Regions from separate parts of the Pantoea sp. At-9b genome, predicted to be linked through region 4. Evidence: predicted binding sites of a transcription regulator. Region 4 holds the regulator's gene; each other region holds the start of a gene.

Region 1 (8,103 bases), 670 kb from region 4:
TAAACGCCCCACCGGCGTTGACCGCCAGGCAAGCCTGCCAGTCCTCAAACGCCAGTTCTTCGGTACTCCCAATACGCAGAATGCCAGCACCGTTCACCAGCACATCAAGACGAGGCTGCTCGGCCAGCAGGCGCTGGCAAACGGATTTGACTTCTGCGGCATCGGCGACGTTCATCACCTGACAGGCAAACGGATAGTCTGACTGTGCAAAATGCAGATCGAAACCCACCACCTGTGCACCAGCCTGATGGAAAGCCAGCGCGGTATGGTAACCAATGCCTTTACCGGCACCGGTAACCCAGACAATTTTTCCACTGAAATCAAAGGGCAGACTCATTTTGCCGACTCCCGCGACAGCAACGCCCACCAGCCATCAATGCTGGGATTCTTCGCCAGGCTGACGAAATCGATATCGCTGTGCACCTGACGCCAGCGCGCTGCCAACGCCATCACCCGCACGGAATCAAGACCGTAATCAATCAGGTTCTCATCGTCTTCCGGCACATCGTCATCTTCCAGCAGCGGCAGGATCAGGGCACGCAGCTCATCTTTACTCAGCGGCAGCGGCATCAGATCGGCGGTCATCACCACTTTGCCACTACGACCAGCGGTGTAGGTCAGCGCCATCATATGTTCTTCACGGGTGAAGTCGGCCAGCGCATCGGCCACCATAAATGGCTGAATGTTACGCATAAAAGCGTCGGTCGCGGTGGTCAGGCAGCCGATATGGGCGTACACGCCGGTAATGATCAACTGATCGCGGCCCATCTCTTGCAGGATCGACTCCAGCGGCGAGCGATGGAAGGCACTGTAGCGCCATTTGGTCAGCACATGATCGTCCTGATCCGGGGCCAGTGCATCCACGATCTTCTGTTGATCGGGATGCTTGTTCAGGCCAGGTCCCCACATGTCATTCAGCAACGCACGATCTTCATCGCTCTGTTGGTTGGGCTGTGCGGTATAGAACACCGGAATGCCCTGCGCTTTGCAGTAGGCACGCAGACGGGCGATATTTTCGACAACCTGATTCACCAGGGGGCTGTTTTCGCCCCAAAAATTAAGGAAATAGGCCTGCATATCGTGAATCAGCAGTGCCGCGCGTTGCGGCTCCAGCGTCCATTTCACCTTGTTGGCAGGCAACTCGGTGGTGGTCGGCAGCGGATAAGAGGTCAATTTTGGAATAGCCATACAATCTCCGGTACAGGTCAGGCTTGCGCTTGTTGATCGGCAAGTTGTTGGCGCAGACGTTTTTTATCCACCTTACCGACCGGGGTCAGCGGCAGGGCGTCTACGCAGGTAATACGATCGGGTAATTTGAACTCGGCAACGCCCAGTTCACGCAGATGGCGACGCAGCACCACCGGCTTAATCGGCTGGCTGGCGACAATAAACGCACAGCTCTTTTCACCCATCAGCTCATCATTCATGGACACCAGTGCGGCGTGAATCACATCCGGGTGGCGTTGCAGCAGGTTTTCAATCTCTTCTGCGGCGATCTTTTCGCCGCCACGGTTGATCTGATCTTTCTCGCGCCCTTGCACGGTGATGTAACCCTGCGGGTTGATCTCAATCAGATCGCCGGAACAGTAAAACCCGTCGGCATCAAAGCTGGCGGCGTTATGCTCCGGGCTGCGATAGTAACCCCGGAAGGTATAAGGACCGCGTGTCATCAGACGACCCACTTCACCCACCGGCAGCGCATTGCCGTCGGCATCGGCGACCCACACTTCATCATCGTCAGAAATGGGGCGTCCCTGCGTGGTGAGGATAGTTTGCTCATCGTCGTCAAAGCGGGTGTAGTTCACCAGCCCTTCCGCCATCCCGAACACCTGTTGCAGACGGCAGCCGATCTCCTGCTGGATGCGGGACGCAAGGGTTTCACCCAACTTCGCGCCACCGACCTGCATCCGTTCCAGTGAGGCCAGCTGTTTGTTGCTGCCCCATTCCTGAATCGCCTGTAACCACAGGCTCACTGCTGGCGGCACCAGGCCGGTATCGGTGATCTGATGCTTTTCGATTAACGGAAAGCACAGCGTCGCGCTGGGATCGGCAGCCAGTACCACCTGACCACCGGCGTAAAACACGCCGAGTGCGCCGGGCGAACTCATCGGGAAGTTATGTGCCGCAGGCAGCGCCACCAGATAGCGGGTACGATCGGTTACGGCGCAAATATCCACGCTGCCGCGAATGCTGTAGTAGTAATCATTGTGGGTGCGTGGGATCAGTTTCGGTGTACCGGTACTGCCGCCAGAAAGCTGGAAGAAGGCCACTTCATCACCGGCGCTGGGCGTCGGGCTAAAATCGCCCGCTTTTTCTGCCAGCAGCGCTTCCAGGGTGTTTTCCGCTTGGCTGTCATTGCGCAGAATCACTTGCTGCAATGAGGGATGGTTGCGGCACAGCACATCGATAAAGCTGTCATCCGCGAACAGCGGATGGGTACGATCGGCAATCAGCAGCACCGGTTCAATCTGTGCCGCGTAGGCGGTCATTTCGGTTCGCTGATGGCTGAAAAGGGCATTGACGGGGGCCACGCCGATTTTAAATAAGGCAAACAGGGTCAGATAGAAATCCGCCACGTTGCCGAGCTGTACCAGCGCGGTATCGCCGGTTTTCAAACCGCGACGTTGCAACGCTGCCGCCAGATTGTCGGTCAGCTGATGCATTTCGCGGTAGCTGATTTGGCGTTCGCCGTCGATCACCGCGATCGCGTCATTCTGCTGCTGACGCGCCAGGATGTCAGTCATTGGCACGTCGAGCCAATAGCCTTTTTCACGGTAACGTGCGGCGAGATCGTCAGGCCAGCGGTTATAGGGAATACTCATGGTGTTTCCTTTATTGCAGTCCAAAAGCGCGCAACATGGTGTCCAGTTTCACGCCAGTTTCGCGCCATTCTGATTCGGGTTGAGAGTCGGCCACAATCCCGGCACCGGCGAACAGGCGCACGCGGGTGTCGTGTACCGTACCGCAACGGATGGTGACGACCCATTCGCCGTTGCCTTCGTCATCACACCAGCCGACGATGCCGCCAAATAGCTGACGATCGAACGGTTCCAGCTGTTGAATCAGCTGTAGCGCCTGCTGATGCGGGAAACCGCTGAGCGCCGGAGTGGGATGCAGCAGGCAGGCGAGGGACAAGGCATTTTCGCGCGTGTCCTGCACTTCACCATCAATCTGCGTGGCGAGATGCCATAACGTTGAGGTGGTGAGAAGCGAAGGCACCGTCGGCACCGACAGCAGACGGCTGCGCGGTTGCAGCGTGCTGCGCATCGCATCGGTGACCAGCTGATGTTCGTGCCGATCTTTACTGGAGTTCATCAGGGTTTCGCCGGCTGCGCGGTCGGTTTGGCTATCGCTATCGCGACGTGCGGAACCGGCGAGAGGACAAGAGCTGAAATCACGCCCCTGTTTACGCAGCATCAGTTCCGGGCTGGCACCCAGCAGTACACCACCCTGCGGCAACGGCAGATGGAAATGGTAGCTGTTGGGGTTTTGCGCTATCACCCGCTGCATCAGCGCCGCGCTATCTACGGGCTGCTCCGTCACGATATCCATCAAACGCGACAGGACCACTTTGTCGAGCTCGCCGCGTTGGGTGGCTGCCACCGCATCGGCCACCATGTTGGTAAAGACGTCATGATCCGGTACCGCCGCACGACGCCGTACCGCGGGCAGGGCGCTCAGTTCAGTCGGTAATGCGGCCAGCAAATCCGCACGCTTAAAGGTCTGATGGGACTCAGGAATAAACAAGGCAGCAGGTTGGCTGACATCAAACGGGATGGCACCGACCAGAATGGGCTTCGCGATCCCCTGCTTTTTCGCCGCAGCAAAATGCTGGCGCAGCTGTTGCTGAAAATCACCGTCCAACGCGGCAGCATCCTGAACCGGTTCGGTCAGGGTGGTGTAACAACCTTGAGTAACCAGGCTCTGCCAGGGGGATGTGAACAGGAATCCGCGGCAAAGAGCGGAAAAATCCTTCAGCCAGGCATTTTCAAACGTGGAGGATTCCACCATAATTTTCACCTATAAATGATAAGATTATTAAGAATGATTATCATTTTTATTATGGCCCTGTAACCTACGTCGAATGGCCTAAAGAGTCAAACAATTCGCGGGTGCTCCCTTATCTTTAAGCGTTTTCCGGCGTTTACGCCGAAGGCCGAAATAAGCTAAATGGTGGATGAAAACTTATGAATAAATGCGGTTTATGGGGCACAGTTGTCCTGTTGTTCATTTTACAGGCTTTCAGTGGCCTCGCGCGTGCCGAACAGGGCTGGCCGCGCAAAATTCAGACTGAGCAGGGCGTGGTGACGTTAACCAAAGCGCCCCAGCGTATCGTCTCAACCAGCGTCACGCTGACCGGCTCCCTGCTGGCGATTGATGCGCCGGTGATTGCATCCGGTGCCACCGTGCCCAACAGCCGCCTGTCTGACGATCAGGGCTTTTTCCGTCAGTGGGGCGAGGTGGCAAAACAGCGCGGCGTAAAACGTCTCTATATTGGCGAACCCAGCGCTGAAGCGATCGCCGCCGAAGCGCCGGATCTGATCATCGTCAGTGCCACCGGGAATGATTCCGCTATCAAACTGGTGAGTCAGCTTTCTGCCATTGCGCCGACGCTGGTGATCAACTACGACGATAAAAGCTGGCAAGACCTGATGACCTTGCTGGGTGACGCCACCGGCCATGAAACCGAGGCGGCGCAGCATATTAAAGCCTTTGCCGATCGTCAGGCGGCGCTGAAAAAAGCCATCAAATTACCGCCGCAGCCGGTTTCCGCCATGGTGTGGAATGGCGATGGACGTGCGGTGAATCTCTGGACCGCCGAATCGGCCCAGGGCAAATTGTTGCAGCAGTTGGGCTTCACCCTGGCGCTGCCACCGGCCAATATTCAGCAAAGCCACAGCATGGGACAGCGTAAGGACATCATTCAGCTCGCGGGTGAAAATGTCGCCAGCGGCCTGACCGGACACAGCTTCCTGTTATTTGCCGCCGATGACAAAACCCGCCAGTCGGTGCTGAGCAATCCGTTCCTCGCACAAAACGCCGCCGTCACGCAGCAGCAGGTTTATGCACTGGGTGTTGATAGCTTCCGCCTCGACTACTTCAGCGCCAGCAACCTGCTGGCTCGCCTGGAAACACTGTTTGTGAAGTCATGATGTCTGTTCCGCCAGCGTAGCGGCTGGCGGTTGATAGTGACGTAAACGTCCCATCACTAACCACATCAGCATGCCCAGCAGGGTAGCAGCGAAGCCAAACACCGCGGCGGCCTGCTGGGGTAACAACCAAGTGCCTATCCCGCCAATCAGCGCTGCGCCCAGCGCATCTCCGGTAACGTTTTGTGCCGTCCATAGGCTGTTAATACGTCCCAGCAGTGCATCGGGAGTTAATGCCTGAATCAGGGTGTACTGCACCAGGCTGGTGATTGAGCTGAAGTAACCGAAAGCCACCAGGCAGAGCAGCGCGAGGGCAAAATTCGGCATCAGGCCAAACAGCCCGAGTGCCAGAAAAGACGCGATGGCGCTACTGAGAATCAATAAACCAGGACGTGCGGCGTGCGCTAAGCGACCACTGGTCAAGGCGCCGATCGCGGCCCCCAGCGGCACCGCCGAGAACATCAATCCCAGCCGATCGGCACTGACCTCCCAATGTGGTGCCAGTGCCGGATACAACACGCGAATCGCGCTGGCCAGCGTGACCAGCGCGCCGATTAACGCCGCCATGCCGACCAGCGGGGTGGTAAACAGAAATTGCACACCGGTTACCAGCGACTTTACGGGATGTTCACGTGGTTGGGGCGGGGGAGGCAGCAGCGGCAGTTTGAGCAAGGTCAGTACGGTCAGCAAGGTTCCCAGCGCTGCGAGGGCGAAGTTCCACACCACGCCGCCGCTGGCAATCACCATGCCAGCAATGGCCGGTGACAGAATAGAGCCGAAGCGCACCGACAGCATGGTGATCGCGCCAGCCTGCATCAGGTTTTCGCGTCCCACCAGCGCCGGTGTTGCGGCCAGCAACGCGGTGACGCCAATCGCACCGAAAAAGCCATCCCACAACCCCAACAGATAAACCGCAGCCAGCGAAGGCTCAGGCAGTGCGGCATTTATTGCCAGCCCGACAAAACCCAGCCCACAGGTGGAACGCGCCAGTAAAATCAATTTTTTCCGTTCATAACGATCGGCCAACACCCCGCCGGTGAGCAAACCGATAAACATGCCGCAGGCGGCCACCGTGACGCCGAGTCCGACCAACAGGGACGATGCTGTCATCTGTTGAATTTGTACCGGCACCGCAACAGCCAGCATGCCGAGTGCGACAATCGAGATAAAACGGGCGATAAATACCGCGCGAAACGCCGGGTGGGATTTAAGCAGAGAGAGATCGATAAAGTGGGAGGGTTTGTTCATTTCTTCGCCTTTTTGCACCAATTTTCCTCATCTTTCGCGAGGCGAGTCATGATAACATAGACAAATACGAGTAATAACGATAACAAATATCATTATCACATTTATCCTACGCACGCGATTACGTTGATATACCCAAATCATTCGAGCTGTAGGAAGGCGGCAAAAGAGTGAATCCTCGGGAGCTTACTGAAGTAAGTGACCGGGGTGAGCGAGCGCAGCCAACGCACCTACAGTTTGAAGGATGAAAGGTATAAGTTGAAGGTTCATAACGCTATGTACCAGACTCGTGCACTTGCAGGATCAGGGATGCTGCTGGTGCTTCTTATTGCCCTCAGTCTAATGCTGGGTGCGCAATCCATTTCTCTTTCCGATGTTTATCATGCTGTTACCACCACCTGTGGTAGTGCCGATTGCGTTATCGTGCGCGAGGCGCGTTTGCCGCGAACCCTGGCCGGTTTACTGGCGGGAGTGGCACTGGGGCTGGCCGGGGCGCTAATGCAAAGCCTGACGCGTAACCCGCTGGCTGACCCCGGTATCCTCGGGGTCAATGCCGGAGCCAGTTTCGCCGTGGTACTGGGCATGGCGTGGTTTAACGCGCATACCCCAGCCGAATGGCTCGCTTTTGCGTTTAGCGGTGCGCTGCTGGCCTCATTACTGGTGTCGATGACCGGTGCGATTGGCGGAGGACGCGTCAATCCGGTGCGTTTAACCTTGGCGGGCGTGGCGTTAAGCGCGGTACTGGAGGGGCTGACGTCGGGTATCTCGCTGCTCAATCCTGACATTTATGACCACCTGCGTTTCTGGCATAGCGGCTCGCTGGATATCCGCAGCTTCACCAGTCTACGCACCCTATGGCCAGCCGTCGCACTGGGCAGCGTGGTGGCTTTATGTCTGTCGCAGGCGTTAAACAGCCTGAGTATGGGCGGCGATATGGCAACGGCGCTGGGTACGCGCGTGGCACGCACTCAGTTGCTGGGGCTGCTGGCGATTGCCTTGCTATGTGGTGCCGCAACCGCTGCGGTCGGACCGATTGCGTTTGTCGGGTTGATGACACCGCATCTGGCGCGCTGGCTGGTGGGGAATGACCATCGCTGGCTGCTGCCTGCGACCGCACTGGTGACGCCGATCCTGCTGCTGACAGCGGATATTATTGGCCGCCTGCTGGTGCCCGGTGAACTGCGCGTCTCCATTGTGACCGCCATGCTGGGTGCACCGATGTTGATTGTGTTGGTGCGCCGCAAACTCGCGCGGGGTGCGGTATGACCCGACGCGTCATGTTTCATACCTGCTGGCTACTGCTGGGTTGTGGGTTGATCGCATTCCTGGCAATGACGCGGGGAACCTTACCGCTCAGTGGGGAACAAATCTGGCAGGTGCTGCTGGGACAGGGTGCCAGCAATGTCAAACTGATCGTGCTGGAGTGGCGTTTACCACGAGTACTGATGGCGTTGCTGATTGGTGCCGCGCTGGGCGTAAGTGGTGCGATTTTCCAGTCCTTGCTACGTAATCCGTTGGGTAGCCCGGATATCCTTGGCTTTAACACTGGAGCCTACAGCGGCGTGCTGGTGGCGCTGGTGCTGTTCAACCAGAGCGCCTCAGCGATCACGATGGCCGCATTGATCGGTGGCATTGCCACTGCCGCGTTGGTCTACTTGTTTGCCTGGCGCAACGGTGTGGAAACCTTCCGTTTGATTATCGTCGGCAT
Region 2 (8,103 bases), on a different replicon from region 4:
GCCTGCTGCATCCGCGCTTTCCCTGTTACCTGGTACCGCGTCGCGCGGGGCATTTTATGCTCGGTGCCACCATGGTTGAGAGCCACGATGCCAGCCCGATCAGCGCCCGCGCGATGATGGAGCTGCTTAGCGCGGCTTATGCCATCCACCCGGCGTTGGCCGAAGCGCGCATCGTTGAAAGTGCCAGCGGTTTGCGTCCGGCTTACCCGGCGAATCTGCCGGAAATCCACTATCAAAACGGTACGTTTTACCTCAACGGTATGTATCGCCACGGCTTCCTGCTGGCCCCGCTGCTGGCGGAGCAACTGATGCTGCGTTTAACCTCGGAACCCCTTCATGAATATTCAGCTTAATGGCCGCCCGGTGCTGACGGCGGCCCGTACCCTGAGTGAGTTGCTGCGCGAACAGCAAATTGACGCGGCCTGCGTGGCAACGGCCTTCAACGGCCATTTTGTACCCAAAACCCAGTACGACAGCCAGCAACTGGAAGAAGGCTGTCAACTGGAAGTGCTATCACCGATGCAGGGGGGTTAACGATGTTTTATGGCTTTGAACCGCAATCACGCTTCCTGCTGGGCACCGCAGGTTATCCCTCTCCGGCGATTTTACAGCAGGCGATTGCGGCGGCTGGCAGCGAAATCATTACCGTCAGCCTGCGACGTGAAGGGGCTGCGGGTATGGCTTTCCGCGAACTGCTGACGCAGCTCGACTTACGCGTGTTGCCGAATACCGCCGGATGCCACACGGTGCAGGAAGCCGTGACCACGGCGCAGATGGCCCGCGAATTGTTTAACACCCCGTGGATCAAGCTGGAGGTGATTGGCCATGCTGATACGTTGCAACCTGATCCTTTCGCGCTGGTGGAAGCGGCCCGCATCTTGTGTGCTGATGGTTTTCAGGTGTTCCCCTATACCACCGAGGATCTGATTGTCGGTGAAAAATTGCTTGAGGCGGGTTGTGAAGTCCTGATGCCGTGGGGCGCGCCGATTGGTTCCGGGCAGGGGCTGCGTAACATTGAAGGCCTGCGGGCCATGCGCGCCTGGTTCAGCGATGTTCCGCTGATTATCGATGCCGGTATCGGTGCGCCATCGCAGGCGGCGCAGGCGATGGAGCTGGGCTTTGATGCCATTCTGCTCAATACCGCAGTGGCAAAAGCGGGCGATCCAGTGCGGATGGCCGGGGCATTCCGCCAGGCAATCGAAGCCGGCAACGCCGCGTACCACGGGGGGCTGATGGAGCGGCGCGATATGGCTGCCGCCTCCACGCCGATCTTTGGTCTGGCGACCTTTGGCGGGGGACAGTAACGATGGATCGCTATCAACGTCAGATGATGTTGCCGGAAATCGGCGAGCAGGGCCAGCAGCGACTGAGCCAGGCGCGCGTGTTAGTGGTGGGGGCGGGTGGGCTGGGTTCCACGCTGCTACCGCTGTTGGTCGGGGCGGGCGTCGGTTATATCCGGCTGTACGACGACGATGACGTGGCACTGCATAATCTGCACCGACAAACCTTGTTTGATATGCAGGACGTGGCACAGCCGAAAGTCACCAGCGCACAACGCGCGTTGCTGCGGCGTAACCCGCTGGTGCGCGTGGAGCCGCTGCCGCTGCCGTTGACCGCCAGCAATGTGCAGCAGGCACTGCATAACATTGATCTGGTGATCGACGCAGCAGATAACTTCGCCGTGACGTATCAACTGTCAGACGCTTGCCATCCGCTCGGTATCCCGCTGATCAGCGCATCGGTGCTGGGGCGACAGGGTTATGTCGGCGGATTTTGCGCATCGGCCCCCAGCTACCGTGCGGTGTTCCCGCGTTTACCTGGCAGTGCTGCCAATTGCAACACCGCAGGGGTGATGGGACCGGCTGTCGCCGCGTTGGGCGCGTTGCAGGCGCAGATGGCACTCAGCGTGCTGTTGGGATTGGCACCGTCGCCGCTGGGTTGTCTGGTCAACTGCGACTTTGTGCACTGGCATTTTCGCCAGTTCCGTTTTGATGGTGCAGGAGAGCCGGATCAACCCGGCGTGCCCTTTATTGATGCCCGGTTACTCACCGCCGAGGATTGTATTGTCGAATTGCGTAGCCGTGAAGAAGCACCGGTCAGCGTGGCAGCCTGGGCGCAACGTATTTTGCCGCAGCAACTTGATGCGTGGCAGCCACCGGTTAACCAGCGCATTGTGCTGGTGTGCGCCAGCGGTATTCGTGCTGCCCAGGCTGCCACCGCGCTGGCGCAGCGTGGCTGTACCCGACTGGCCATCCTCGCGGCCAACCGACCATGAGCCAGGACATTACGCTACAGGATCTCAGCTTTGGCTGGGGAGGGCATCCGCTCTGTCAGCACCTCAATCTGCGCTTCCGCGGCGGTAAAACCACGGTGCTCCTCGGGCGCAGCGGCATTGGCAAAAGCACGTTGCTGCGCTTAGTAGCCGGTTTGCTCCAGCCGCAGCAGGGGGCTATTCGTGGCATTAGCGACAGCGTGGCGTGGATGGGACAGCAGGACTTGCTCTATCCGTGGCTGTCGGTGCAGGACAACGTGATGCTGGTGGCGCGCTTGAACGGAGAGAAGCCGGATCGCGCACGGGCCATGCATCTGCTGGAACAGGTCAAACTGGCCAGCGTGGCTCAGGCCACACCCGATACGCTTTCCGGCGGTATGCGGCAACGCGTGGCGCTGGCGCGCACCCTGTACGCCGGGCGTGATGTGGTGCTGATGGATGAACCCTTCGCCACCCTGGATGTGATGACCAAACTCAGCCTGCAAACCCTGACGGCAACCCTGCTACAGGGAAAAACCGTGCTGCTGGTGACGCATGATCCGCTGGAAGCCTGCCGCATGGCGGATGACATTTTGCTGCTGAGCGGTCAGCCGTTGTGCATCGAAACCTGGCCGGTACCGGGTGGCGCGGCACCGCGCAGACTCGATGATCCCGGCCTGTTGCAGGCGCAAGGCCAACTGTTTACCCGATTGAATCAAGATGAAGAAAAATCTGTTTAGCGCCGTCTATTTACTCGCGGTGTTGTTAAGTGCCTGGCTGCTGGCGCGCCACAGTGGCGTACCGAACTTCCTGCTGCCCGCACCGCAGGCGGTGCTGGCGGCGCTATGGCTGCATCGCGCACTGTTATGGCATCACCTGTTGTTCACGCTGGCGGAAATTGTACTGGCGTTGCTGCTGGGGGTGGGTGCCGGCATCGTTCTTGCGGTGTTGATGGCGGGCAGCCCGACGGTGCGGCGCTTGCTGTTTCCACTGGTCACCGCCAGCCAGGCGATCCCGGTGTTTGCGCTGGCCCCGCTGCTGGTGCTGTGGCTGGGATTTGGCATCGCATCAAAAGTGGTGGTGGCGGCATTGATCCTGTTCTTCCCGCTGTGCCTCTCGTTGTTTGATGGCCTGTGCCGCACGCCCCCCGGTTGGATCGAGCTGGCGCAAACGCTCAACGCTTCCCGTTTGCGCCTGTTCTGGCAGGTACGCTGGCCCGCCGCGCTGCCGCAATTTTTCTCCGGCTTACAGATGGCGGTGGTGCTGGCACCGATTGGCGTAGTGATTGGCGAATGGGTCGGAGCCAGCGAAGGGCTGGGCTACCTGATGATGCAGTCCAACGCCCGGCTGGAAACCGCCACCAGCTTTGCCGCGTTGTTGTTGTTACTGATTCTGGCGCTGCTGTTATCTGGCAGCGTCGCTCTGCTACGTAAAAAAACTCTCTGGCACTCAACATAAGGATGCATTTTGAAAAAGCTCGGTACGGTGATGACCGCTCTGCTGTTGTTGGCGACCTCCAGCGTTGCCCAGGCGAACGAAAAAGTTCGCCTGCTGCTCGACTGGTTCGTGAACCCGAATCATGCGGCCATTTTTGCCGCGCAATATAGCGGCGCGTTTAAAAAAGAGGGGCTGGATGTGGAGATGATCGCCCCGGCTGACTCCGCCTCAGTGCCACTGCTGCTGGCGGCCGGTAAAGCGGATCTGGCGATCAGCTATCAACCGCAGCTCTATACGCTGGTGGACAAAGACGTCCCGGTCATCCGCGTGGGCACGCTGATCAATCAGCCGCTGAATACCTTGACCAGCGTCTCCGGTGATATCCATTCACTCAAGGACTTTGCCGGGAAATCACTCGGTTATGCGATTCCGGGCTTTGAGGATGTGGCTATTCGCAACATGCTGAAATCACAAGGTGTTGATCCGGATTCGGTTAAACTGATCAACCTGAATATGGATGCCGTGTCGGCGCTGCTGACGCACAAAATTGACGGCGCAATGACGGTGTACCGCAACTATGAGTTGCTGGACCTGAAAGACAAAGGGGCGAAGCCGGTGGTGTTTAAACCGGAAGATTTTGGCGTACCGGCCTATGACGAGTTGATCATCCTGGCGAATCAGAAAACGGCGGCGCAGGATAAGCGCATCCCGGCATTTCTGCGCGGTCTGGATGCGGGTGTCGCCTGGCTGCGTGCCCATCCTGACCAGGCGTGGCAGGCATTTATTAAACAATACCCGGAGCTGAATACACCTCTTAATCATCAGGGCTGGCTGGCAACGTTGCCGTATTTTGCCAGCCACAGTGCCACGCTGGATACCCAGCGTTATCAGGCATTTGCCGCATATATGAAGGCGAATGGATTGATTCAGCAGGTGGCACCGATGACGCGTTATTCGTTGTAGTCCGTACACCGGTTGACCCTCATCCGCAGGCGGGTGAGGGCAGTCCTGATTTATCTTGCACCGTCAGATTTTATTGATAATGATATCCATTCTCAATATAACAACATGGATTATCTGATGCGTTCTCTGGGCCTGATCGTTACCCTTCTGTTGATTTGTCTGCACAGCGCGCACGCCAACTGGCCGCGTACACTGCAAACCCCGCTCGGGCCGTTTACCCTACAGCATTTACCCAAACGCATTGTTTCTACCAGCGTGACGTTGACGGGGACGCTGTTAGCCATCGACGCACCTGTAGTGGGTTCCGGTGCCACCAGCCGCAACAGTACCGTGGCCGACGCGCAGGGTTTTTTCACCCAATGGGGAGCGGTGGCGCAGGCACGTCATGTTAAACCGCTGTATATCGGCCAGCCCGATGCGGAAACCATCGCAGCTCAAAACCCTGACTTGATCATCATCGCTGCGACCGGTGGCGATTCGGCATTGCGTTTGTATGACCAACTTTCCGCTATCGCGCCGGTGTTGGTAGTGGATTACGGTGATAAAAGCTGGCAGGCGCTGACGTTGCAACTGGGCAGCATAACCGGGCATGAGGAGGATGCGCGGCGGGTGATTGCGCAGTTTAATCAACGCGTGGCAACACTGCGCGCCACAATCAGTCTGCCGCCGCAACCCACCTCGGCACTGGTATATTACGAAGATGGGCGTGGTATGAACCTGTGGACTGCGGCATCGGCGCAGGGGGCGTTGTTGACCGAACTCGGTTTCACGCTGGCGCAACCACCGGCGGGCTTTCAGGGCAGCACCAGCATGGGAAAGCGTCATGATATCATTCAGTTGAACGGCGAAAACATGGCCGCAGGTGTCACCGGCAACAGCCTGCTACTGTTCGCGGCGGATGATGGCACGGTAGCACAGCTGATGAAGAATCCGTTTCTTGCCCACTTGACGGCGATACAGCAGCGTGCAGTGTTTGCCATGGGTAACGACACCTTTCGCCTCGACTTTTACAGCGCCAGCAATCTGCTAAACCACATCGAACGGCAATTCCGTACTGAGAAAGTCCGCCAGTAGCCAGCGGCAGCCATCGATCAAACCGCCGCGCCAGCACAGCGCATCGTGCCCGCCGTTGTAGCGCCGAAAATGCACGTGGTGCCCGGCCTGTTGCAGGGCGGGCAGCAGTTGCTGATTGACATACAACATGTCCGGCTCACGGTCACCCACCTCCTGAAAAATGGTTAATCTGCCCGTTGGCAAGGTTCCCTGTTGCAGTCGCTGCCAGAGCCACCCCGGGGGATGCTGATCTGCCTGTTCAGGTTTGAGGATGTAGTCCAGATTGGGCCACCAGAACGAACCGGATTGCGTCAGGATGCGGCCAAAGCGTTGCGGCCAGTGCAGCCCGGCATACAACGCTGCCAACCCGCCATAGCTCTGTCCTGCCACCAGCGTGCGATCGCCCTGATCGCTGAAGGCAACCTGTTGACGTGCCAACGGAATCAGTTCCCGGATGACCGCTTGCCAGAACCCTTCATTACAAGGCAGTTCAGCTTCGCGCTGCTGGCCATCAATGGCATCAATAAACAGCCAGCAGGCCGGGGGAAGCCGTCCGGCGCGGGTTTCTGCGTCGATCGCGCTAAAAATCGGCTGCCCGTGCACCCAGTTTTGTCCGTCAAGCAGGATAACCAGCGGCCGCTGCGTGGCTGGGTGACTCTCCCCGCTGGTGTACAGCCAGACGTTGCGGGTGATGCCCAACAAACGACTCTGCCAGTGCAGGCCATGCAAGGTGGGTGGTGTGTTATCGCTTTGTCCGTTATCAAACGCTTGCCAGGCTGACTGGTCAGGTGCGCTGGGCATGTGAGCGTTACTGAGCGCTACCCGGCGGCTACCGCGCAATGGCTGGTGCGGATTAAGCGGATCCGCCTGGGCCAGCGGCATCAGCGAGATCCACCAGGCGCGTTGTTGCTGGCGGCGCATCTCATCATCACCGCTGAATGCCGGTGGCAAGTGTGGCGTGGTGATGGGGATCAGGCTGTAGCTGCCACGCCAGTCAGTATCAATCCGTGTTGACCAGTGCCAAACATCACTGCTGCCCACCCGCGTCAGACTTTGCGGTGAGGTGCTGTGATGATCCGTGACGCCATTGATATCGATATACACCTGTCTGGTGTCAGCCTGCGTATCACGCCAGAAATAATGCATGCGAATCAGACCCTCTTCGGCGTTTTCCCGTATCGGGGTGCCGATTTGACGGATGCGCTGCCACCAGCTTTCCTCGCCGAAATCGGCCTGCGCCAGCAGGGATGACACACTGCCAGCGGCCAGACAGGCGTGCGCTTCATGAAACATTTCGCAATGACTCTCCATAAAGTCGTCATAGTCTTTACAATATAAAACGTAATGCAAATGCTATTGATAACAATTTACATTTGCAATATGATTTTTTCGTCCAATAAACCCGCTATTTTTCAGGTAATTATTCTATTACCTGTCTCAGGGCAGGGGATCAGGGCCATCAAATACTGATGATAATAATGTTTCAATCCGTTTCGGCCTTGGCTGTGAAGCGAAGGTTGAAGTGCGGGTTATTTCAATGACAAGGCAGTTTGAAATAAAGAGATGGCAACTATGTTTTTTAATGCAAGAAAACCGTCAATACCTGCTGTGGCCCTACCGTTCCGATTTTCCCCACTCTGGTTATCACTGGCCGCAACCTTACCGATGGCATCGGTTGCCTTCAGCGCAATGGCCGAAGAAACCTTAACCGTTAACGCCGATGTCCGCGAAGGTGTGGCAGCACCGCTGCCCGGCTACGTGGCGAAAGAGAGTGCCTCCGGCACCAAAACCGCTACCCCGCTGCGTAAAACTCCGCAATCGATTTCGGTGATCACCCGTGATCAGATGGATGATCAGGCGGCGGCCTCGGTTGCCGATGCGCTGAGCTACACCAGCGGCGTACTGACCAACTATCGCGGTAACTCCAACCGCAATGATGAAATCATCTCACGCGGCTTCCGCTATGCGCCGAAGTTCCTTGATGGCCTGAGCTACGGGCTGTCCGGTCAGGCTGGCGCGGCGGGGCAGATTGACCCCTGGTTGCTGGAGCGTGTGGAAATGGTGCACGGTCCGGCCTCGGTGCTTTATGGTCAGGTGAATCCCGGTGGGCTGATCAACATGACCAGCAAACGCCCGACAGCGGAAAGTATTCACAAGATCCAACTCAGCAGTGGCAACCAGCATTATGGCGAGGCGGCATTTGATTTTGGCGGCAAGCTGAACGATGACAATACCTTGTTCTATCGTCTCAACGGCCTCGCCAGCACCAAACATGAGTTTGTGCGTGATAACAAACAACAGCGTATCGCGATCGCGCCAGCACTGACCTGGCTGCCCAATGCTGATACCAGCTTTACCTTGCTGACCCTGTATCAGAACGAACCGAAGGCGGGGTATCG
Region 3 (8,103 bases), on a different replicon from region 4:
CTACGAGCGAGTTTTACTGTGCTGCGCCCGCATGATTAATAAGCCAGACGGATACACCGCCAGGTGTTATCCATCAATTTCGGCAGCACGAATAATGCGATCCCTCTGACAATTATGGGTTCGGTGACAAGTGTCGCGGTTGTGAATCAGGCACTTGGCTCCCTGCCTTCCGGTTATGAGTTCCGTACAGCGGATAGTCTGATTTCTCCTTATGCGGGTGTGCAATATTATCGCACCTGGCTTGATGGCTATGCAGAATTGGAGTGGGTGCATTTAACCTTGCCTTTGCACCGCAAACCTCTTCCCAGGTTGTTTCCAGTGCGGGTCTCCGTGGCCATCACGCTGTACCGGCTACCTAGGGCTACCTGAATTTACAGGGTCATATTGAACGACGACGGCAGTGCACGTGTGGGTTATGCCGCTCTATGCACAGAGTAGGAAACTGCTTTCGCTCGGAGTCGGAATGGACTTCCTGTTGCCTCACCACATTACGCCAGGCATCGCTTATCAGGGAACCCTGGGCTGGGCCAGCAACAAACCTGATCGCAGATGATAATGGTGCGGGTTAATTTTGGCTTCTGATAGACCTGAACCGCACTGGTGTTAACCGGTGCGGTTATCCTCACGACCTCTTTTCTACGTCTGATTCGATGCCAATGCAATTTGGCATGACATAGCAGTTAGCAAGTAAGATGTTATCCTGTTAAATAATTATCATATTAAGATAGCATCTTAATACATCCCTCTTCTCACGGTTAACTTAACATTTTGATATCTTAATAAGATAATCTAACAACATCATAACAAGACAACTACTTTGAAGTCTCGTCTTCCCTTCTGATGTTCACTCATCTTTCGCGCTTTGCCATACGCTCACCTGAACAACAGGCATCCAGGACAGGCAGGGAAAATCACGCCAACAACTTAATAAGATATTACTTTAGCCTCTTAATATGTTGGTATCAACATATCTTAACATCATAACATTATTTTTTTATTAAGTTGTTATGATAATTTCCTAGTAAGAAATTAAACCATTTGCCGTTCTGATTAGCCATCCTCAATAGTGCTTATCAACTCAGCACCCGAATTGTCATCTTTAGGCATCGGCAGGATGGATTGTGCAGCGATGCCGAGGGTGACACGAATCAAGAAGTTAAGAAGTTAAGAAGTTAAGAAGTTAAGAAGTTAAGAAGTTAAGAAGTTAAGAAGTTAAGAAGTTAAGAAGTTAAGAAGTTAAGATAACAACTTATGAAGTTAGTACAACATAATTCGCACGCACGAAACATCAGCATGGCATAACATGATACCATCTTAACAAGATAGTAAGATAACAACAAAAGGGCATTTTTGTCATCGCGTATTTAAGAATGAATGCCAGAGATGAAACAGCTGAAGTGCTTTGAACATCCGGGCAAAGAGCGATGCTGGTGCGAAGTTATCGCTTGGCAAAAACGACATGACATCGTTGCGAAGCCCATTATGTTCTGGTCTCTAGTCAGCACCTTCGTGAAGATGACGACTCAATAAACTCTATTCTCTGACTCAAAACGTGGCATCGGTTGACTGCAAAATATAACAAGTTGTTAAGATAATATCACACAAAAAACATAATATCTTGATAAGTTAACATGATATCAATACATAAATATCATGATTTTGCTAAATAATATTATGATCCAATCCAATCTTAACAAGATAATATCTTGTCTTGTTGTTATTCAGGTATCTTGTTAAGATAACCAAATAAGGTCAATTCTGTTTGAACGACATCTATGGAGGTCATCAATGATTATCGTTTTAGGTAGCCAGAAGGGTGGGGTAGGCAAAAGCACGTTGGCCGTTTCCATTGCCGCTGGTTTACTCTCTCGTGGCTACCGGGTGTTGATTGTAGATGCCGATGACCAAAAATCAGTGCTGACGTGGTACAACAATCGGCCGGAATCACTGCCGCATATCCCAGTCACCGGTGCCTCCGGTAATATCAAAGCAATGCTCAAAGAACATGCAAAATCCTATGATTATATCATTGCTGACTGCGCCGGACGCGATAGCGCGGAGATGCGCAGTGGCCTGATGGCTGCTGATGTCTTCATCTCTCCACTACGTCCCTCACAGATGGACCTCGATGTTGTGCCGCATACCTGTTCAGTGTTTACTGCCGCGAAAGATTTCAATGAGGAAGTAAAAGGTTACCTGGTGCTCAACATGACCCCCACCAATATGTTTGTGAATGAAGGTAATGAAGCGGCACAAGTCCTGGAAGATTTTCCGCAAATGAAACTGGCGGTAACCCGCATTTGTGATCGTAAAGCACATCGTGATGCCTGGGCTGAATCCATGACTATCTACGAGACAGAAAACAGCAAAGCAAAAGATGAAGTTGAGAGACTGATCCAAGAGGTCATCCTATGAGAAACCGATCCGGCGTAACAACAGAAAAAGAAAACAACTTTATTAATGGAGGAACAGCCGCATTATCAACAGCCGTTCCTTCAGAGACGAAAACAGCCGGAGCTGAGCCAGTGAAGAAGGCTAAAGCAAAACCGGTTAGCATTTCTTTCACTGATGAAAATCTTAGCGAGATTGATAATCGCATACGTAATGAAATTCTTGCTGGTGGTACGCGGGTAAACCGTTCCGATATCGTTCGTGCAGCGATTCTCGGTCTGGAACGTTTCTCCGACGAAGAGATCTCATTGTTGATTAGTAAAGCAAAATTGCAATAATTATTTATTAAATACGTAGTTATTATCTTAATAAGATTATAACTACGTTGTGACATTGTAACTCCGTTTGATCCTTCTTCCTTTGCGTTAAGTCCTGACCAACAGCCTGATTAATTTTTAGAACACGATGTGAAGACGCTGTAGAGCGACGTATCGATTTATCAGGAGCAAGAGAGGGGAAAACCCAGCATTTGAACCTGCATGCCATACAGAGGAGTACGAAGGCTATCTCGGCGCTTGAGTATGTTGCCTGACCCTTACAACTCATAAAAGCCAATTGAAGCAGAAAGCATGTCATCGCATTGCGGGATGTCATTTGTTTCTATCAGATGATGATATCTCAATGCTGATCCGCACAGACAGGAACATTTGCTCTTCCTGCAAGACGGTTTTGACTGGGATTTCCTCGTATTAACGGCAAGATTACTCAAAGCAGTCAGCAAGATATCCACTTATCCACTGCCCAGATCCCAATAATTTAGATCCAATTTAGATCCCATATAGATCCCAAATAGATCCCTGATCGCGGCAGGCCGCACCAGTTCTGGTCTCATAGGGGTATTGCATAAGCTATAGAAAGTAAATTATAAACTATAGGCAGATTACAATAAGCTATAGAATGCTAAATCTAAGCTGTAGTTAGAAAACGACATAAGCTATAGTGAGTCAACCGCACTGAAGATGGATTTTGCTGTGGATAGTTTTTCCTGCTTATCTTCATGCAATTAGGCTCACATTACGTGAGTTGTTGTTCTGTCATTCACAAATCCAGATGTCTCGATCCTTTATCGATCATCATCGAAACCGCGAGAAAGCCTGTGGACAGCGAAAATCTTGACCTCAAAAAACTGTTTGAAGAAACGGACAAAAATACAGGTGAGGTGATCACGCTAACGCCGAACGCGAATAATACCGTTCAACCGGTTGCGTTGATGAGGCTCGGCGTATTTGTTCCTACTCTTAAGTCACTGAAAAATAGTAAAAATAAAACCTTCTCGACGACAGATGCGACGGAGGAATTAACCCGACTGTCTCTGGCTAAGGCCGAGGGGTTCGATAAAGTTGAGATCGTGGGTCCACGACTTGATATGGATAATGATTTCAAGACATGGGTCGGGATCATTCATTCCTTTGCCAAGCATAAAGTCATCGGAGACAAGGTACAGCTTCCTTTCGTCGAATTTGCCAAACTCTGCGGTATCCCCTCCAGTCGTTCCTCTAAGAAGCTCAGAGAGCGTATTAGCCCGTCTTTAAAGCGTATCGCGGCGACAACTATCTCCTTCGCCAGCAATATGGGTGAAGATAGTAAGGAATACATCACCCATTTAGTGCAGTCAGCTTATTACGATACCAAAAAGGATATCGTGATTTTGCAGGCGGATCCTAAGCTGTTTGAGCTATATGAGTTTGATCGTAAAGTACTTTTACAGCTTAAAGCGATCAATGTTCTGAAACGCCGGGAATCAGCCCAGGCGCTATATACGTATATCGAAAGCCTGCCGAGGAATCCCGCTCCCATCTCTCTGGCTCGCTTGCGTGACAGGTTGAATCTCAAGTCACCCGTTTTTTCGCAAAACCAGACGGTACGACGGGCGATGGAGCAACTTAAGGAGATTGGTTATCTCGATTACTCTGAGGTTCAGCGGGGGCGTAGCATCTATTTTCATGTGCATTATCGCCGGCCAAAGCTGAAAGCGCCGAAGAACGAGAGTGCTGAAAACCCACAACCGCCAGTGCCCGTCACACCTGCAGAACCGGTTGATGCTGAGCTTCAGGAAAAACTCAATCTATTGAATAAATTAGGAATTTCCATGGCTGACCTCGAGAAGCTCTTCAAAGGAAAATGAAGTTATAAGCTGTAGTGAGTAGCAACTCACTACAGCTTATGTTGCCTTCCTGCCAACTCCCTATAGCTTATCTCACACTTTAACCTGCTGATTTATCTCCTATTATTAGACGTCTTTTCAGTATAGGGTTGGTAACAGTACTCCCTATAGCTTATATGATCACTCACTACAGTTTATACAATAAGCTGTAGTGAGTAAGTTTGCTCACTATAGCTTATGATGGAAGGCATCAAATGCGTCAGAAGGGCTTACTCCAATGCTCCTGAAGCGTATGGCGGCCGTAAAACTGCGCACTACCGATTATCAAACGGAAGCTATAACACACCTTTTACTCTCTATAGCTTATATAGACTGAAGAAAGTAATCGACTGACTATAGCTTATATTCTATAACTACCCTGGTGACCGCTTACATTTATCTTATTGATTTAAAATGGTGTTAGTATTCGCTAACTTTACATGTGAGAAAAGATAAACCACTTCATCCTGACTATAGCTTATGTGAACATGCTATAGCTTATGCAGTTCTTTTGAATACACTTCTGACTACAGCTTAGGTTGAATGAGAAAGGCATTTTACTCCCCACAGCTTATACATAAGCTGTGGGGAGTAAAATGCAACCGGAAGATACTTGATGAGATGAAGTGAGTTGCTCATCTAATCCCAATTACTGCTACTCAACTTATATTGTGACGCCGTCACTTATGCTCTACAAGCAGGATGCCTAGTAAGGTAAAGAGCTTGGATGAAATGCCTTCCGGTAAGCAGGGAAGACTTACATTTGAATCTGATACTGGCTCAGTAATCAGCCCTTCGTTAATCCAATATTGAAGTTAGACCCCGATTGCTCGCAATAACGACGTCTCAGATCAAATTATGGGAATGCTTATCATTTATATAATCGCTTCCTCCTGAAAAACAGACTGGCTAAAGTTATGCATCTAAAAAAGCGAAACATCTGGCGCATTGTGGGTTACCGAGCTTCGATTAACCCAAGCTGGCGGCAAAAATTGCTAACCTTGGGAATGCTTCCCGGATCTTTGATTGAGGTGATCCGGGTCGCGCCTCTGGGAGACCCGGTGCAAATTCGCACTCGTCGCGTTAGTCTGGCGGTTAGATCCAGCGATCTGTCCTCGTTGTTGCTAGAGGAGGTGGAGTCATGAAGCAACTAACCATTGGTCTGATCGGCAATCCCAACACAGGAAAAACGACCTTATTTAATCAGCTGACAGGTGCCAGACAGCGAGTAGGCAACTGGGCAGGAGTGACTGTAGAGCGCAAAGAGGGGCAGTTTTTTACTCCGCATACAGATGTTCGTTTGATTGACCTACCCGGAACTCGTTCACTTACGACACTGTCAACGGATAGCTCGATTGATGAAAGTATCGCCTGTCAGTATTTGTTCAATGATCACGCTGATCTGTTGATCAATGTTGTTGATGCATCAAATCTGGAAAGTAACCTGTTTCTCACCCTGCAATTGCTCGAACTCGGTATACCCTGCATCATTGCTCTAAATATGCAGGACATTGCTACCAGCCAACATATTAATATCGACGCCCTGGAATTGTCGCACCGTTTGGGGTGCCCGGTTGTTTCGCTCACGTCGACGCGCGGTGAAGGAATAACTCAACTCAAGGAACTTATCGATAGTGGTCATCACTGGCAATTTATGAGGCTCGATCGTTATTCGGAGGTGGTGGAGGGAGTGATTTCCCGCTTGTGCACAATTATGCCGTCAAGTATTTCGGCACAAAAGCAGCGCTGGCTGGCGCTACAACTGTTGGAAGGGGATATCAATAGCCAGAAACTCTGCCCGGAGGTAATACCGCATCTGGAAGAGCTTACCCGGGCTGCAGGTGGCGACCCCGCGATGGATATTGTTGATTCTCGCTATCATGCTATAACCGCCTTGTGTGCGGCCATCAGCAATATTCAGCAAAGTAAACCGAGTCGCTTTACCGATAAGCTCGATAACATCATGCTTAATCGTTGGGCTGGTATTCCGCTTTTTCTCGGCGTGATGTACCTGATGTTTGTTTTGTCGATTAATATCGGTGCCGCTTTACAACCGATCTTTGATGGCGGTTCTGTGGCGCTGTTTATTCATGGCGTGCAATGGCTGGGTTACAGCTTGCATTTACCGGAGTGGCTAACCGTATTTCTGGCGCAGGGCATCGGTGCCGGGATCAACACGGTGCTACCTATCATTCCACAGATTGGCATGATGTATCTGTTTCTTTCTTTCCTTGAGGATTCCGGTTACATGGCACGCGCTGCTTTTGTTATGGATCGCTTAATGCAGTCTCTTGGACTGCCGGGCAAGTCCTTTGTGCCTCTGATTGTGGGTTTTGGCTGTAATGTGCCGGCTGTCATGGGTGCCCGCACATTGGACACCGCTCGTGAACGCTTGATTACTGTTTTGATCGCACCCTTTATGTCCTGCGGCGCACGGCTGGCAATCTTTGCGGTATTTGCCGCTGCTTTTTTCGGTGCGCACAGCGCCAGCCTCGTATTCTCTTTATATTTGTTAGGTATTGTGGTGGCGGTTGGAACCGGATTGCTTTTAAAACATACATTGTTACACGGTGAAGCTACGCCGTTCATTATGGAGTTACCGGTCTACCATCGGCCTCACCTCAAAAGTTTGCTTATTCAGACCTGGCAGCGTCTGAAAATGTTCATCGTGCGTGCTGGCAAGGTGATTATTCTAGTCAGTATGTTGATTGGTGTGCTGAGTAGCTTTTCATTAAACGGCCGTACTGTTGATAGCATCAATGATTCCGCGCTGGCTGCAGCAAGCAGAGTCATTACTCCGGCCTTATTCCCCATTGGCATCACCCAAGATAACTGGCAGGCCACGGTGGGCTTGGTGACAGGTATTATGGCGAAAGAAGTCGTGGTCGGGACGTTGAATAGCCTCTATACAGGAGAAGATATTGAGAGTGGAAAATTCAACCCAAGTGAATTTAATCTGCGAAGTGAAATGGAAGATGCGCTAATACAAACCCGGGATGGATTAGCTGCAGCGTTTAGTTTTACAGCTTTATCAAACCCCATTGAGGCCAGTAAGGGTGATGGTGCAATGGATTCCGGACAGATGGGGGCCATGAGTGCCAGATTTGGTAATGGTTTTGCGGCATACAGCTACCTGATCTTTGTACTGCTTTACGTTCCCTGCGTTTCAGTCATGGGAGCGATTGCAAGAGAGGCAGGGCGCAACTGGATGTTATTTTCCTTTTGCTGGGGGTTAAATGTGGCATATTCCCTCGCTACCTTATTTTATCAAAGCGTGAGTTTTGCTGACCATCCTGGTTTTAGTTCTTTTTGCTTGATCGGCGTTATCGTTTTTAATGGACTGATTTTTGTGGCGTTACGCCGTAAAGGCGAGCGAATAAATCAGAAACGCTTTAGGGTGCCGGCTATGAGTAATGCAAGCGGATGTAGTGGATGCAGCGGCTGTTGCGACAAGTAGCTGAGTGGCGGCGCGATTATGTAAACAACAGGTTGACACTCCCCTCCCTAAA
Region 4 (8,103 bases):
ACTTTGTAGAACGGGTATGCCTGATACATGGTTGCCTCCTGGTGAGTCTTAGAAAATGTGATCTGACACGAATATTACGCCTGGTTGTGTAATTTTACTACTCATCCGACCACTTTTTTGATCTTTTTTTGTCCATTTCAACGTCAACCTGGAATTAAGTTACATAAATGTAAACGCATGGTTCCTGCTGGGTAACAAACTTCCACACGGACGTCGGCGCAATTTATTGCTACAGTGGGCTGTTATCCATTTTTGCCGCAGGAGTTCGTGTGACCACCATCTTGATCGTTGAAGATGAAAAGGAGATCCGCCGTTTCGTGCGCTTGGCGCTGGAGGGGGAAGGGTTAAAAATTGTGGAAGCGGAGCAGTTGCAGCGCGGGCTGATTGAAGCCGCTACGCGCAAACCCGATTTGGTGATCCTCGACCTCGGTTTACCCGACGGCGATGGCAATGATTTTATCCGCGAAGTACGCCAGTGGAGCAGCATGCCGGTGATTGTGTTATCTGCCCGCACTGATGAACAGGATAAAATCGCGGCGCTGGATGCCGGTGCGGATGACTATCTCACCAAACCCTTTGGCATTGGTGAACTGCTGGCACGGGTGCGTGTGGCATTGCGCCGTCATCAGGGCAGCCAGCCTGACCCGGTGTTGAGTTTTGGTGAGGTTACCGTTGATCTGGCGGCACGACGGGTATTGCGCAGCGGTGAAGAGGTGCATCTGACCCCGACCGAATTCCGCCTGCTCAGCCTGTTGCTGAACAATGCCGGTAAGGTGCTGACACAACGCCAGTTGCTGAACCAGGTGTGGGGACCGAATGCGGTGGAACACAGTCACTATCTGCGCATTTATATGGGACATTTGCGCCAGAAACTGGAAGCCAATCCCACTCAGCCCAACCATTTGCTGACCGAAACCGGTATTGGCTATCGCTTTATGCCGTAGCGGCGCGATTTATCGCGCAGGTTTATCACCACAAAGGTCAAAAGAGCGCAATAAATCGCGCCGCTACAGGCCTGTCTGAACTGGGCGGCATGATGCCATGTATCGCGCTGCCATAAAAAAAGGCGCATTACGCGCCTTTTTCCCTTTCGCTTCGCTTAGGCGTTTTTCAACACTTCGCTCACGATCTCTACCGCTTCTTTCTCAATCAGCTGGCGATGCTCTGCGCCGAGGAAGCTTTCACAGTAGATTTTGTAGGCATCTTCGGTGCCGGACGGGCGCGCGGCAAACCAGCCGTTCTCCGTCATCACCTTCAGACCCCCAATCGAAGCACCGTTACCCGGTGCCGCCGTCAGACGTGCAGTGATCGGGTCACCCGCCAGCGTGTCAGCGCTCACCATCTCTGGTGACAGCTTCGACAGGGCCGCTTTCTGTGCCGAGGTCGCCGCAGCCTGCAAACGGTTGTAGCTTGGTGCGCCAAAGCGCGCGGCCAGCTCATCATAATGCTGCTGCGGGTTTTTACCGGTGACGGCGGTGATTTCTGCCGCCAGCAGGCACAGGATGATGCCGTCTTTATCGGTGGACCAGGCCGTACCGTCGAAACGCAGGAACGATGCTCCGGCGCTCTCTTCACCACCAAAGCCAAAGCTGCCGTCAAACAGGCCATCTACGAACCATTTGAAGCCCACCGGCACTTCCACCAGCTTACGGCCAATGTCGTTTACCACGCGGTCAATCATCGCGCTGGACACCAGGGTTTTACCCACGGCGACATCTTTGCCCCACTGCGGACGATGCTGGAACAGGTAGTTGATCGCAACCGCCAGGTAGTGGTTCGGGTTCATCAGACCCGCCGGTGTTACGATGCCGTGGCGGTCGTAATCCGGATCGTTACCGAAGGCCAGATCGAATTTGTCACGGTAAGCCAGCAGGCCCGCCATGGCACATTCTGACGAGCAGTCCATACGCACCACGCCATCTTTATCCAGATGCATGAAACGGAAGGTCTGATCGATCGCATCGTTCACAATGGTGATATCGAGCTGGTAGTGCTCAGCGATACGCTGCCAATAGGCCATCCCGGAGCCACCCAGTGGATCGACACCCATTTTCAGGCCTGCTTTCTTAATCGCCGGGAAGTCGATGACCTGCGCCAGCCCCTCAACATAAGGTTGAATCAGATCCTGCTCAACGATATGGCCGCTGGCCCACGCCTGATCCAGTGGCAGACGTTTCACGTCTTTCAGACCCGCTTTCATCAGCTGGTTAGCACGATCTTCCACCACTTTGGTGACGTTAGTATCGGCCGGGCCACCATTCGGCGGGTTGTACTTGATGCCACCATCTTCCGGCGGGTTGTGCGACGGCGTGATGACGATACCATCAGCCAGTGCCCCACCGCGTTTGTTGTGCTCAAGGATCGCGTTGGAGATCGCCGGCGTCGGCGTATAGCCGTTGTCCTGCTGCACAATCACATCGACGCCGTTCGCCGCCAGCACTTCCAGTACCGACAGAATCGCCGGTTCAGACAGCGCATGGGTGTCTTTCCCGACATAGCACGGGCCGGTGATACCGTTCTTCTTACGATCTTCAGCAATCGCCTGCGCGATCGCCAAAATATGCATTTCGTTGAAGCTGTGACGTCCTGCGCTACCACGGTGACCGGAAGTACCAAATTTCACCGCATGTTCAGGGTTGTCCACGTCCGGCTTCAGGACATAGTACTGAGAGGTTAATTGTGCAACGTTAATCAAATCGCTCTGCTGGGCGGGCTGCCCGGCACGGGGGTGATTGGCCATTGGCGCTTCTCCCTGACGCTTCGGTTTAAATTGTGCCGCAAACTTTCTCTGTCAGTTCCTGTGGGAACTGCATGGCTAACATGATGTGTTCCACCATGCTGCATTTGCGACCGGTATTGGTATTGGTGATCACCCAGTACGGCGTGCCGGGCACATGCTTCGGCTTAGTATGGGTGCCATTTTGCAGCAGCGTATGCTCATCACCGGCAAAGTAGACGCGAGTGCGTCCTTGCAGTGATGCCGTGGCATCCGCAAAGGCTGCGGGATCAAGACGATAGAGCGTTGACAACACCAGCATAAAGCGGTTAACCGCCTTTTTCTGCTCCGCGTACTCATCGGAAAGTAACAGCTCACGCACCGCGCGCACGCGATCCTGTGGACGTGCCTGCGCCGCTACCGGCTGGGCTTCTTTTGCCGAAGCCTGAGCCACAGCAGGGGTTGCAGGGGCAGACTGACCGGCGGTGAACTTCAGCATGCGGCGCAAAATTTCGGAGGCGCTTTCACCAATGTGCTGGGTGTGGCTGGCAATATAACGGTAGAGTTCTTCGTCAACTTCAATCGTTTTCATCTTTTTCCGTACGATTCTGGCAAATGACAGAACCACGCATTTCTACAACGGCCTTAGCAAAATCCTGCCGTGCAAAATGTGAGCGGGCTCTAACATGAGGATTATAAAGTTAAATCCCAGGCAGCCGATAGCGCTGGCATCGTTTCAGGGCAAAAGTCGGAATATGCCCTAATGCCTGGCAGGCTGGCTCCTGGACAGGTGGATTCATGATAACCTAAGCGCAGCCCACAACCGTAAGAACTTTGCCATGATTTTGAATGCCCGTCTGCAAACTGAACAATCTGCCCCTGATGCTCCCCCAATTCTGTTAATTCATGGCCTGTTTGGCAGCCTGGATAACCTTGGTGTGCTGGCACGTGGCCTGCGTGATGCCCGCCCCACCTTGCAGGTGGATGTCCGCAATCACGGTCTCTCGGCGCGTAGCGACGTGATGAACTATGCGGCGATGGCCGAAGATATCGTCGCAACCCTCGACGCCCACGGCCTGGAACGCGTTGGCGTCATCGGTCATTCGATGGGCGGCAAAATTGCCATGACGCTAAGCGCCATGGCACCGGAACGCATTGAAAAGCTGGTGATGATTGATATCGCACCGGTGGATTACCAGACGCGTCGCCATGATGAGATTTTTGCCGCCATCCGTGCGGTGAGCGCAGCCGGGGTGACACGACGCAGTGAAGCCGCTGCGGTGATGCGCACCCTGCTTAGGGAAGAAGGTGTGATTCAGTTCATCCTGAAGTCGTTTCAGGATGGGGAATGGCGCTTCAACGTGCCGGTGCTGTGGGATAACTACGCCACCATTTCCGGCTGGCAAGAGGTCCCGGCCTGGCCGCATCCGGCATTGTTTATCCGCGGCAGCGAATCACCTTATCTGGACAATCAGTATCGCGACGCGCTGCTGCGGCAGTTCCCGCAGGCACATGCGCATGTCATCAGTGGCGCGGGCCACTGGGTTCATGCCGAAAAGCCTGAGGCGGTTTTACGCGCAGTTCGCCGTTTTTTTGTACTGTAAAAGCAAAAGCTTGCCGTAAACCGTTTAAGGTTGGCGTCGCAAGGAGTGCTGGAGTATGATGTCGCGCTAAAAATTTGCCCCGGATGATTTTTTCGCCGAGGCAGGGGCCGATAATGTATAAATTGCGCAGCGCCTTTCCGCCGTTCGCGCCCACTCAGTTTTACAAAAAATGGCAAAAGAACAAACTGACCGTACCACGCTCGATCTCTTCGCGGATGAGCGACGTCCTGGTCGCCCTAAAACCAGTCCGCTTACGCGTGACGAACAGTTGCGCATTAACAAGCGTAACCAGCTAAAACGTGACAAAGTGCGTGGTCTGCGTCGCGTGGAGCTGAAAATGAGTAGTGAGGCGGTTGACGCGCTCAATACACTGGCAGAGCAGCAAAACATCAGCCGTAGCGAATTGATTGAACAAATGCTGCTGGCGCAACTCAAACTGTCGTAACTCGCGCAGACCGCACGCAGGAACAAAAGTCACGGCTTTACAAGTTCCGCCACTTTGCCCGGTCTGCTATCATTCGCTTAACTGTGCATTCAACTCCTAATCAGGATTTAAGAGGTTACTTAACTCATGGCAATCGTAGGCATTTTCTTCGGCAGCGATACCGGCAATACTGAAAACATTGCAAAAATGATCCAGAAACAACTGGGTAAAGATGTGGCCGAAGTGCATGACATTGCCAAGAGCACCAAAGAAGATCTCGAAGCATTCGATATCCTGCTGCTGGGCATTCCGACCTGGTACTACGGCGAAGCGCAATGTGACTGGGATGATTTCTTCCCGACGCTGGAAGAGATTGATTTCAATGGAAAACTGGTTGCATTGTTTGGCTGTGGTGACCAGGAAGACTATGCTGAATACTTCTGTGATGCGATGGGCACCATCCGCGATATCATCGAGCCTAACGGTGCGGTGATTGTTGGCCACTGGCCGACTGAAGGTTACCATTTCGAAGCGTCTAAAGGCCTGGCAGATGACAAACACTTCCTGGGTCTGGCTATCGACGAAGATCGTCAGCCTGAACTGACCAACGAACGTGTTGATAAGTGGGTGAAACAGATTTTCGATGAGCTGCAATTGAAAGAGATCATCGAAGCCTGATCCCCTGCCCTCCTCAATGTGGGCGCTGGCTCACATTGAGTTAAAGGAATTTCCTATAAAAATAATAGCTACTGTTTTTTAACTTTTTCCCGCAATTCTGTAGAATACCCATAACGGTCATCCGCTTATTCCTCTGGCATCAGAATGAGGCTGAGTGAAATGGAAACAAAGACCTGCATGATCCCCGCCGGCGTTAGAGACACTTTTCCTTACAGCCACTGGTGATTTTCAGGATATTCCCTTGGTTTTCATTTCACTGCTTGAGTTCTATAATGAGACGCAAATGAGAATGCGCGTGATCGACATTCAAGGCCCTGCGCCGCAAGTGACTAGCTAAGTAACAGGACAATATCCGCATGACTGACAACAACTCCGCATTGAAGAAGGCTGGCCTGAAAGTCACGCTCCCCAGACTGAAAATTCTGGAAGTGCTTCAGGAACCCGAATGCCATCACGTCAGCGCGGAAGATTTGTACAAACGCCTGATCGACATGGGCGAAGAGATTGGTCTGGCAACGGTTTATCGCGTTCTTAACCAGTTTGATGACGCGGGAATCGTCACCCGCCATAACTTCGAGGGTGGTAAATCCGTCTTTGAACTGACGCAGCAGCATCATCATGACCATCTGATCTGCCTGGATTGTGGCAAAGTGATTGAATTCAGTGATGAATCCATTGAAACCCGTCAGCGTGAAATCGCCACACGTCATGGTATCAAACTGACCAACCACAGCCTGTATTTATACGGCCACTGTGCGTTGGGAGACTGCCGCGAAGACGAGACGCTCCACGACAAGCAATAAAATGTGCTATGCAGTATGAAAAAACCGGTGCCTGAGCACCGGTTTTTTTATGGCTGAATCACAGCACCAGCGTTTCTTGTAAATAACGCCAGCGCGGAATTGAGGTACTGCAATCCAATACCGCCAGCGAGATGCGGCTCTGGTTGGTGCCGTTCATCATTTGCAATTCACGATACTGAATCGTCACTTCCTTGCTTTGCTGCGAAATGATGGCATGTTCGCTGGTGGCAATACGCATCCCCTCACGCTGACCACGCAACTGGCGGAACAACACTTCCAGCGCATTGACGTCCAACTGCTTGCCCTGCGGCGTCACCATTTTGAAATCCGGGTGGAAGTGTGACAGAAACAATTCAATGCTGTCATCGGTGCTATCTGACTGATTAAAAATACGTTCGATAAGTTGATGTAATACCACCACGCTGTGTTTGGCTTCCTGAGCGAGACTTGTCATTTTTTTTCCTTTATAACCCGCGGAGCAACGTCTGAGAGCGCATAGCCTACCTGAAAAAAAGTTTTTAACACTCGCAAATGGATTAATTCTGTTAAAGTCAGATTAGTTGCAAATCCCGGTAACAAGCACGTTTCACAACTCGCAGCATAAAAGATGGCTAACCCTGAATTACGGCCAATAAAAAAGGGCGATCTCTCGCCCTTTTATCAGGATATGGGGAAAACGACAAAAAGGATTAATCGCCGATTTTCGCCCAGGTATCACGCAAGCCGACAGTACGGTTAAATACCAGCTTAGAGGGCTGCGAATACACGCTATCCGCGCAAAAATAACCTTCACGCTCAAACTGGTAAGGCGCCAGCGCTGCGGCATCGCGCAAGCCTGGCTCAACAAAACCTTGTTTGATGTCCAGCGAATTCGGGTTGATGGTGGTGAGGAAATCCTCCGCCGCACCCGGGTTCGGTACACTGAACAGGCGATCGTACAGACGGAATTCCGCAGGCAGCGCATGGATCGCCGAAACCCAGTGGATCACGCCTTTCACTTTACGGCCATCAGCCGGATCTTTGCTCAGGGTATCAACGTCGCAGGTACAGTAGATGCAGGTGATATTGCCTTCATCATCTTTCGCCACGCGCTCAGCACGGATCACGTAAGCATTACGCAGACGGACTTCTTTGCCCAGCACCAGACGTTTGTATTGCTTGTTGGCTTCTTCACGGAAATCCGCGCGATCGATCCACACCTCACGGCTGAACGGCACTTCACGCGTCCCCATCTCCGGTTTGTTCGGATGGTTCGGCATGGTGATGATCTCTTCATGACCCGCAGGCAGGTTTTCAATCACCACTTTCAACGGATCCAGCACCGCCATCGCGCGCGGCGCATTCTCATTGAGATCGTCACGGATACATGACTCCAGCGAGGCCATCTCAACGATGTTGTCCTGTTTGGTGACACCGATACGCAGGCAGAACTCGCGAATTGACGCGGCGCTGTAACCACGACGACGCAGACCGGACACGGTCAACATACGCGGGTCATCCCAGCCTTCTACCACCTTCTCACTCACCAGCTGTGTCAGTTTACGCTTCGACATTACCGCGTATTCCAGATTCAGACGTGAGAATTCGTACTGACGTGGATGCACCGGAATGCTGATGTTGTCCAGCACCCAGTCATACAGACGACGGTTATCCTGGAACTCCAGCGTACACAGCGAATGGGTAATGCCTTCCAGCGCATCGGAGATGCAGTGGGTAAAATCGTACATCGGATAGATGCACCATTTGTTGCCCGTCTGATGGTGTTCAGCAAACTTAATGCGATACAACACCGGATCGCGCATCACGATAAAGTTTGACGCCATATCGATTTTGGCACGCAGGCAGGCTTTACCTTCTTCAAAACCACCGGCACGCATT

What was found. The regulator Fur, encoded in region 4, represses iron uptake genes when iron is present. The targets are predictions, from matches to a motif close to ATAATAATGAGAACNACTATCAA.
Region 1: the regulator Fur is predicted to act here: its motif matches at 4,039-4,061, upstream of PAT9B_RS02485 (isochorismate synthase).
Region 2: the regulator Fur is predicted to act here: its motif matches at 4,725-4,747, upstream of fepB (Fe2+-enterobactin ABC transporter substrate-binding protein).
Region 3: the regulator Fur is predicted to act here: its motif matches at 5,447-5,469, upstream of feoA (ferrous iron transporter A).

What each region holds. Positions count from the first base shown of each region.
Region 1 is NC_014837.1:561,652-569,754, forward strand. It holds gene dhbA (2,3-dihydro-2,3-dihydroxybenzoate dehydrogenase) at 1-337, opposite strand, end outside; gene PAT9B_RS02475 (isochorismatase family protein) at 334-1,188, opposite strand; gene PAT9B_RS02480 ((2,3-dihydroxybenzoyl)adenylate synthase) at 1,206-2,822, opposite strand; gene PAT9B_RS02485 (isochorismate synthase) at 2,833-4,011, opposite strand; gene fepB (Fe2+-enterobactin ABC transporter substrate-binding protein) at 4,188-5,153, shown strand; gene entS (enterobactin transporter EntS) at 5,148-6,398, opposite strand; gene fepD (Fe(3+)-siderophore ABC transporter permease) at 6,672-7,661, shown strand; gene fepG (iron-enterobactin ABC transporter permease) at 7,658-8,103, shown strand, end outside.
Region 2 is NC_014838.1:210,824-218,926, forward strand. It holds gene PAT9B_RS21220 (FAD-dependent oxidoreductase) at 1-353, shown strand, start outside; gene thiS (sulfur carrier protein ThiS) at 337-534, shown strand; gene PAT9B_RS21230 (thiazole synthase) at 537-1,304, shown strand; gene PAT9B_RS21235 (HesA/MoeB/ThiF family protein) at 1,307-2,275, shown strand; gene PAT9B_RS21240 (ABC transporter ATP-binding protein) at 2,272-2,991, shown strand; gene PAT9B_RS21245 (ABC transporter permease) at 2,972-3,709, shown strand; gene PAT9B_RS21250 (ABC transporter substrate-binding protein) at 3,719-4,651, shown strand; gene fepB (Fe2+-enterobactin ABC transporter substrate-binding protein) at 4,769-5,725, shown strand; gene fes (enterochelin esterase) at 5,678-6,997, opposite strand; gene PAT9B_RS21265 (TonB-dependent siderophore receptor) at 7,370-8,103, shown strand, end outside.
Region 3 is NC_014839.1:235,966-244,068, reverse strand. It holds gene PAT9B_RS25060 (ParA family plasmid-partitioning AAA ATPase) at 1,789-2,415, shown strand; gene PAT9B_RS25055 (hypothetical protein) at 2,412-2,729, shown strand; gene PAT9B_RS25050 (RepB family plasmid replication initiator protein) at 3,578-4,576, shown strand; gene feoA (ferrous iron transporter A) at 5,512-5,739, shown strand; gene feoB (Fe(2+) transporter permease subunit FeoB) at 5,736-8,051, shown strand; partial or broken gene PAT9B_RS25040 (RNA-guided endonuclease InsQ/TnpB family protein) at 8,099-8,103, opposite strand, start outside.
Region 4 is NC_014837.1:1,231,815-1,239,917, reverse strand. It holds gene PAT9B_RS05590 (DUF2517 family protein) at 1-29, opposite strand, end outside; gene kdpE (two-component system response regulator KdpE) at 270-944, shown strand; gene pgm (phosphoglucomutase (alpha-D-glucose-1,6-bisphosphate-dependent)) at 1,100-2,740, opposite strand; gene seqA (replication initiation negative regulator SeqA) at 2,766-3,308, opposite strand; gene ybfF (esterase) at 3,556-4,320, shown strand; gene ybfE (LexA regulated protein) at 4,490-4,765, shown strand; gene fldA (flavodoxin FldA) at 4,892-5,422, shown strand; gene fur (ferric iron uptake transcriptional regulator) at 5,779-6,225, shown strand; gene PAT9B_RS05550 (hypothetical protein) at 6,284-6,679, opposite strand; gene glnS (glutamine--tRNA ligase) at 6,915-8,103, opposite strand, start outside.